Regions from separate parts of the Gracilibacillus saliphilus genome, predicted to be linked through region 1. Evidence: predicted binding sites of a transcription regulator. Region 1 holds the regulator's gene; the other holds the start of a gene.
What was found. Region 1 encodes CtsR, which represses protease genes until heat stress. Its sites were predicted from a motif close to ATGGTCAATAAAGGTCAAACA; they were not measured.
Positions count from the first base shown of each region.

Region 1 (4,414 bases):
GCGTTCCCGAATTAAGGACGCTCGAAAAACATCGCGTTCATTCGGTGTCAGCATTTTTTTCGCATATTGTTGTAAGAATGCCGGTTGTGTCAAGACAACTAATTCGTTCAGAATAGATTTAGAGATGTGATGGATGAATCCTAAATCAATACCTAGTCGGACATCAGATAAGCATTTTGCTGTTTCTTTTGATTCGATAATCCGACTATGCTGCAATATGCCATAGGAACGAAATACTCGATCCTCTAATTCCAGTTCTGATTGCTCCATCAGTAATTTCCGAGCATGTCGTTCATGCTCAATTAATTTATCGACAACACCTTTCAAATCTTCGATAATATCCTCTTCAGACCGTCCTAATGTTACCTGATTGGAAATTTGAAAAATATTACCTAAAGCTTCACTGCCTTCACCATAAATACCACGAACTACTAGACCTAATTGATTGATAGCAGGGATCATCCGGTTGATTTTACGCGTAATCGCAAGTGCTGGTAAATGCATCATCACAGATGCTCTTAACCCCGTACCCACATTCGTAGGGCAGCTTGTAAGGTATCCTCTATTTTCATCAAAGGCATAATCTATTTTTTCTTCTAACCAGTCATCTAATTGAAACGCCTGTTCCAAAGCTTTTTCTAATTGAAAACCTGGAAAATATAATTGAGCTCTAATATGGTCCTCTTCATTAACCATGATCGATACTTGTTCATTTTTAGAAATAAGTGCAGCACCTTGCTTCGACTTATCAGCTAAATGTGGACTTATTAAATGTTTTTCCACTAATACTTGCTTTTCTACCTGCTTTAACTCAGCCATTTTGACAAATTCTAAATCTTTATATTGTAAATAAGAGCGGTGATTAAATTCCTTTTCCATAAAATAAAGAATATTCTCCATATGCTTTTCATCCGCAATTAATGGGAAAGGGGACTGCTCAAAATTTCGCGCTAAACGAACACGACTGCTCATGACAATATCACTGTCAGGACCGTCCTCTTTTAACCATGGACTAATCGCTTCATTGATAAATTGCTCTAAACTCACGAATCATCACGCTCCTCGTGGTGATTTAGATTCTTCTCTAATGACCTTATTTCATCGCGAATTTTAGCTGCTTCTTCAAAAGCTTCCTCTGCAATTGCTTGCTGTAATTTCACTTTTAAATCTCGCAACTTTTTACGTTGATAAATATCGGACCCTACGCGTTTTGGTACTTTCCCCTCATGGGCAGTATTACCACTATGCACTTTTCGAAAGAGCGGATTTAAATGTTCAGAGAATGTATGATAGCAAGATGCACACCCAAACTTCCCAATTCTAGCAAACTGTTGATACGTCATGCCACACTTCTCACATTGTAATTCTTTACCTGCTGTTTTATGTGACTGATGATTTATTGCATTAGGTTTGGGGTTGAACAGTCCTGATAAAAGGTGGTGTAGTGAATAGGCATCTTCTTCTTGTGACACATAACCCTTTTCTTTTGCGCATTGCTGACAAACATGAATTTCTGTTTTCTCACCGTTTATCACTTGTGCGAAATGAACGGTTGCCGGATTTTGTTTACACTCTTGGCATTCCATACCGTACACCTCCTAAAATTGATATTTTAAGGCATTAAGCATTGCTGATAAAATTCTGGCACGAATCTCATCCCGAATTGGCAATTGAAATGAGAGGGTATTACGATCAATCGCACCAACCATTAATTTTGCTTCCCGTTCGGTAATTAATTCTTCTTCCAAGAGACGCTCTAATATATTGACCGCCTTTTGCTGTGATATCTTAGGTTGGATCATTTCAATAATCTCGTCTATTAATTTTGCTTTATCTTCATTGGTAATGCGACTAATGCGGATATAGCCCCCACCACCACGTTTACTTTCTACTAAGTACCCTTTTTCCAAAGTAAACCGCGTGTTGATGACATAATTAATTTGAGAAGGTACACATTCAAAGCGATCAGCAATTTCACTTCGCTTTATCTCAATGATTTTATGCTGGTTACTGTGCATGATCTCTTTCAAATATTCTTCAATAATATCTGAAATATTACGCATTTTCCCTCCTCCAATCTGACTTTGACTATATTTGACTATATATATTTATTATACTGTAAGTTGGTCTTATTGAAAACTATTTGGTCTTCATTATTATAACCTTTCTTGCTGTCTCTCAAACCCTTATGAACGAAAACGGATTTTAATCTTTTTTACTTCTTCCTGCTCTAATAACCATTCATACAAATTTTCACGTTTTTTCTGATGAATGGCGTCAATATACATTTTAATTTTTGTTGTATCGGTACTTTCATTAGAAATATCAAATTCACGTATTTCAATCGGAAATGATTGTACACGGTTAAGGAATGTTGAAGTATTTTTTCCCTTAGAAAGCTTCACTTCGAAGACAATATGATGACTCTTACGGTGTAGCCTTTTTTCAAATTTATTCAAGACAACTAAACTAATTAGAATGATCAATGTTGTCACTAAAGCCTCTTTATACATACCAATACCAACAATCAACCCTAGACCGGCAACTGCCCAAATAGATGCAGCTGTTGTCAGACCTCTAATCGTACCTCCATGGACAATAATTGTACCTGCCCCTAGAAATCCAATACCACTAATGACATAGGAAGGAATACGAGCTGGATCAAATTGAATGTTCTGGTAATTTTCAATAAAGTGTTGAAAGCCATTAACAGATAAAAGCATCATCAAGCAGGAACTGACTCCTACTAATATATGTGTTCGAAAGCCAGCAGAATGTTTATTTACTTCCCGCTCAAAACCAATCAATCCTGATAAAAAAAGCGATATCATCAGCTTTGTAACAGACTCTACAAACTCCGCATCAAATAGTTGATCCCACATAAAAAGCCCCCCTTTACATTTATATATACTTATAAATCTTGATACCAACCATATACCCTGTATTTATAAAACAACACAGAAATGTACTGAGGGACAGAAAACCGACCTATCTTAGAAGAAATCAGGAAAGTATGTATGACTGGTTGGAATGATTTCCTCCAACTGTCCAATAGCTTTTTGATCACCATCCAACAGTTCTAATCGTGATAATTCATAAGGGCGTTTATAACCAAGAAAAATCTGTGCCATTTGCTGTATGTTCATTGTTACCGTTGGTAAGGAATCTTGATTATCTACTTGATCAATTTTCATCTCATCATGATCATTCATGGATAACTGATATACCCCTGTATTCTCCTGAAGAAATTCATCTTCTATATGAATAGCAAAAGTAGAAAAATAATCTGATTTCTTGTATGGAAATTGTCTAAGAAATGCTCCTGCATCGACAATACGAGACATGAAATAAGGTGTTACCCTCTGTTCAAATCTAGGCTCTTCAACTAAAAGCATAATTCCATCGTTAGTTGGTAAACTAACAACTATGTCGTCCACCATGGAATCATGATCATGCATATATTGTAACAGTAGCTTCTGGCCATTTATGGTTGAAAATGCAATATCTTTAACTGTAAAAATATTATCTTTTACATTGTATACTATATATCCTTCTGGTGTATGATCATCATGATATGCAATCGCTATAAAGTCATCTTTGTTAAGAATCCGATGTTTCCACCAATGTTGATCTCTGGCTAATGGACCTGTAAACGCACTCGCATATTCTGTATATATATTTTCTAACATTGATATTGTCTGATCATTATTATTACCTCTTTTTACAAATCCAATCCCATCCCAACGTTTCTTTAAGCTTCGAATTGGTATTTTACAATCTGCTTTGTCAAAGGTTATTTCCCAGCCATATTTTCGATAAAATGGTACAGAAAATGGATGTAGATAGGAGATTATTTGCCCTTTCGTTTTCATTTCCTGTAACGCTCTCTTAAGCAGTTGTTTCACTTTTCCGCCTCTGCGATATTCAGGCCATGATGCAACTGAAGCAACACCTCCCATTTTCATTATTTCACCTTGAATACATACTTTTAAGGGAACAACATGAACCTTCGCAGCCAATTGTTCATTTTCCAACCATCCCCATACAGTATGATTGCTCATTTGTTCTTTCTTCGCTGCTATTTCTTCTTCTGACAATCTATATTGAAAGGCATATTGTGATAAATCCATTATGTCTCCATAGTACGTTTCATTGAGTTTCGATATATGGTTCATTTACATTACTCCTTTTTTGGTTTTGTTCTATTATATATATTATGTCCTGTCACAAAAATAAATAAATTTTAACAAACTTTTGTCTTCTAACCTGAAGTGTGTAAATATTCTCCTGTTTAAATCTAAAGAGCACTTCCGTGATATGGAAGGGATCGTTACGTATCTTCAAGAAGAATCTTAGATATCTCCTTTCAATTATATTTTAGCATACAAAAAAACTCCCTAGTCCCTATGACTAA
Region 1 covers NZ_WJEB01000030.1:3-4,416, reverse strand. The annotation lists gene GHT08_RS16520 (protein-arginine kinase McsB) at 1-1,047, opposite strand, end outside; gene GHT08_RS16515 (protein-arginine kinase activator protein McsA) at 1,044-1,586, opposite strand; gene GHT08_RS16510 (CtsR family transcriptional regulator) at 1,599-2,063, opposite strand; gene GHT08_RS16505 (MgtC/SapB family protein) at 2,187-2,882, opposite strand; gene GHT08_RS16500 (GNAT family N-acetyltransferase) at 2,994-4,175, opposite strand.

Region 2 (4,414 bases), on a different contig from region 1:
TTATAGCGGAGACTAATTACGTAGACTCCTGCGGGAATAGCGCGAGCCGAAAATCCACTTTGCAAAGTGTTTTTCTTTGCAAAGTTAGTTGAGGCCGTGCCCGCGGAAAGCGAAGTAATTAGTCGGAGCGTTGTCAACCACAAATAAAATATGTCAAAATAACTACTTCGTTAAACACGGTCATTGAGCTGATTATATACTTTCTTATTTTAAAGAAAAAGCACTAGCTAAATACTAGCTAGCGCTTTTCTTCACAACGATATCTTCGTTTTCAAACACGATCTCTATTTGTTTTACTTCCTCTTCTTCCAAGACAAGATCTGTGATGCCGTCTTCTACTTTATCTTGGATGACACGACGTAGTGGACGTGCACCAAAGCGAGGGTCATAGCCTTTATCAGCTAGGAATTTCTTCGCCTCATCACTTACGGTAATGGTAAGATCAGCTTCTTCTAATTGCTCGCTTAATTCTGCGATCATAAGGTCTACAATTTCCAGTAGATCTTCTTGTTCTAATTCATTGAATGGAATAATCGCATCAAAACGGTTCAAGAATTCTGGCTTGAAATAGCTGCTTAAGTTTTCTAGTGTTGAAACAGCTTCATTGTTGTCACTGTTGAAGCCAACCGTAATTTTCTTCACCCCGGTACCGGCATTACTTGTCATAATAATTACGGTATCTTTAAAACTTACCGTTCTGCCATGACTATCAGTTAGCTGACCATCTTCCATGATTTGCAGGAACATGTTCTGTACATCTGGGTGTGCTTTTTCGATTTCATCTAACAGAATCAAGCTGTACGGATTGTGACGAACTTTTTCTGTTAATTGTCCTGCTTCTTCATGTCCTACATAGCCTGGTGGTGAACCGATAATTTTTGATACGGTATGTTTTTCCATATATTCACTCATATCAAGGCGAATCATCGCATCTTTTGTACCAAACAGTTCCTCAGCTAATGCTTTTGTTAATTCTGTTTTACCTACACCAGTTGGTCCAACAAATAGGAAGGAACCAATTGGACGATGTTTAGATTTCAAACCAGCACGACTGCGGCGAACTGCTTTGGCTACTTTATCAACTGCAACTTGTTGGCCAATTACTTTCTGGCTTAAGTTGCCCGCTAAGTTTTTCATTTTAGATTGTTCGTCTGCCTGGATTTTGCGAACTGGGATTCCGGTTTTCTCTTCAATGATTAATTGAATATCTTCGACTGTTACTTCTGCCTTTGGTGCTTCTTTTGTTTCTGCTAATTTTTTCTCTAGTTTGATTTCTTGATGTCTTAAGTTAGCTGCACGTTCATAGTCTTCTTTTTCAGCTGCTTCCATTTTTTCTTGGCCGATTTCGTCAAGACGTTTCTGCAATGCTTCGTGATCTGACTCACTTACATCAAGGTTGAGACGTGCACCTGCTTCATCAATTAAATCAATAGCTTTATCTGGTAAGAAGCGGTCTTGGATATAACGTTTAGACAACGTAACGGCAGCATGTAATACTTCATCAGAATAACTTACTTGATGATATTTTTCATAGCGTTCTTTCAAGCCTTGCAAAATTTGCTCTGCTTCATCTAATGATGGCTCTTTTACCATAATAGGCTGGAAACGACGCTCTAATGCTGCATCTTTTTCAATTTGACGGTACTCTTTTAATGTCGTTGCACCGATTAATTGTAATTCGCCTCGTGCCAATGCTGGTTTTAAGATGTTTCCGGCATCCATTTGAGAACCTTCTGTCGTTCCAGCACCTACAAGCAAGTGAATTTCATCAACAAAAAGAATGACGTTTTGACGTTCTTGAAGTTCGGATACTAATTGTTTCATACGCTCTTCGAATTGGCCACGAATTCCGGTATTCGCGACTAATGACGCCACATCCAGAATATAAATTTCTTTGTCCAATAGTTTTGTTGGCACGTTTCCTTCTGTTACTTTTAGGGCTAATCCTTCTGCGATTGCCGTTTTACCAACACCAGGTTCCCCGATTAAGACCGGGTTGTTTTTGTTACGACGGTTTAACGTTTCAATCACACGTTTAACTTCTTGGTCACGTCCAATGACTGGGTCAATTAGTCCTGCTCTTGCTGCATCTGTCAGGTTTTTACCTAATTGATCTAAAAGACCATTACCTTTTCTGCCTTGTCTTGTATGTGTTTTGGCTTGTGCTTGGTTGGAGCCATTTGCTCCTCCGGCAAAGAAGTTTTCAAAGTCTTGTCCCCCAAACATACCAGATGGATTTTTCATTTGATTTTTTATATCTTGAAAGCATGATTCACAAACATGTAAAGATTCGGTTTGATCATTAAATCGAAGGTTTACATTTATCGTTGCTTGATGAATACCACATTGTTGGCATTTCATTTGTTATTCCTCCTTCAATTTTTTATTAAGGTCAATTTTGACTTTGACTATATTTGACCTTTACTTGTCTATTATTATAATCTGACCTTTTTTGACTTTCAAGATCTTTGCTCAAAAAAATTGTTAACAAATAAAAAAACAACCCACAAAAGTAGATTGTACGCTTCTTCTATATTTTTTTATATCACAGTACCGAAAGGAATAAACACAAGCAATATGGCTAAGAGTATCGACCATAAAATTTCTTTTATCACAGAGATCCTCCTAGTGAGCTTTTCGTTCATCATATCATACTACGAGACAACTGCTTATACTTTGCAAGAAATCATTACAAAGAATTTACATTCACAACATTCTTTTGCCATCAGATGATTTATGCTACACTAGAATTAATCCGTAATAAAAAGGAGTTGTTTCATTGATGACAACCATCGAGCTAATGCATAATAAAAAGACAATGCGTTTTGATGTAGTACAATTGACCATATATAAACAAGCAAAAATTGTAGAAGCTACCGGTCAAAAAAATCAATCTTATTATTTATTTTTTTACAAAGACCGCTATATTAACGCAAAAAAAACGACTTCTATACGATTGCAATCCTTTCTAAAAAATGCTCTCCAACACGGCCATACATTTTCTGCTGATCATCCATTAACTAAAGCACTGCTTAATGAAGACCATGCATATCGCCTTACTTCCAATAATCAAATGGTACAAAAACTAACTAACAAATATAACGAAATAGAAATGCTCTATGTACTGGCGATGTTCGATAACTATGTCAATGAAAAGAAGATCCAGGCCCTTTGCAAGAAGACATTTTACAACTACCGAAGAAACGGTCAGCTAAAGAAAGCATTCCGAATTCTTGTCAACTATGGGCAAGTACGTCCACACGACACGTTTGCCAAAGATATGCTACATCATTTTGACTTCCAAAAATATAAAGACCAATACCAAAACATTGATCAACTTTCAATCGAATGGTCAGACCCTCTCTATTTAGAATCTGTTTATTTCGAGCAAAATTTCCCTAACACTGTCATAAATTCTATGATCCAACAATATCATATAGATAATCGAAAATTTGATCAACTTTGCCTCCTATACACGAATTGTTCATCCTTAAAGGCTATAGAAAAAATCGATGAGTTAGCCCAAGAACAGCTTGCTAAACAAGAGCAAATTAGCTTATGGGAACAACTATTAGTTGAATATCCTGAACCAAAAGAAATCATTGAAAAGCTCGTAAAGCTGGATGGTTATCAAGCCATATTACGGTACTATGTTCACCATGACGAAGCAATTGAAGATCGAAAACTGTTCGAGAAGGCACTTGACGCTGTTTCTACCGAGCAATTAGCAAAGGATTATCAGCCCTTATTAGAAACTTTACTGACCTTATACAAAGAGGATACTGCACAGCTGGAAAGAGTTCTCCATTTAACGATCAAAAAGTTATTGCAGCATCTCCCTTTAAACGAAATCATCACATCACTACAAGATACAGAGCTACCAATCATACAGAAGTTAAGGAAAATGGAAAAATTAACAGATAATCCAGACCAGCAATTTGCCTTAGGTGAAATCTACTTTGATCTCGAACAGTATGACCAAGCAATTGCTTGTTTTGAATGGGAAATGGAATTAGCGCCCAAAGATCCTGCTCCGATTCAATACCTTTACAAAAGCTATTTAGCAAAGGGAGATAAGGAACAAGCAAACACATATAAACAATTAATGGTCAACATACCTTCTTAACCTTCTTCAATACTGCGCCATAACGTCATGGCCGCATAAGATCGGTAAGGTTTCCATGCTTGATTCCATTCGTCAAGTTTGGCTGCAGTTGGTTTAGTTTCCAGGCCAAAATGAAGTTTTAATGCGTTTTGAATGCCGATATCACTCGATGGAAAAAGGTCTTGTCTACCCAGTGAGAACATCAGCCAATTTTGGACGGTCCATGCGCCAATTCCGCGAATTTTAGTTAATTGTTGCATCACTTCTTGATCACTTTTGTCATAAAATGAAGTTAGATTGAGCTCTTTT
Region 2 covers NZ_WJEB01000006.1:37,216-41,629, forward strand. The annotation lists gene GHT08_RS08290 (ATP-dependent Clp protease ATP-binding subunit) at 235-2,361, opposite strand; gene GHT08_RS08295 (tetratricopeptide repeat protein) at 2,780-4,126, shown strand; gene GHT08_RS08300 (DNA-3-methyladenine glycosylase family protein) at 4,123-4,414, opposite strand, start outside.
Region 2: GHT08_RS08290 (ATP-dependent Clp protease ATP-binding subunit) is a predicted target of CtsR. The motif match lies at 2,440-2,460, and genes of this name have one in related genera.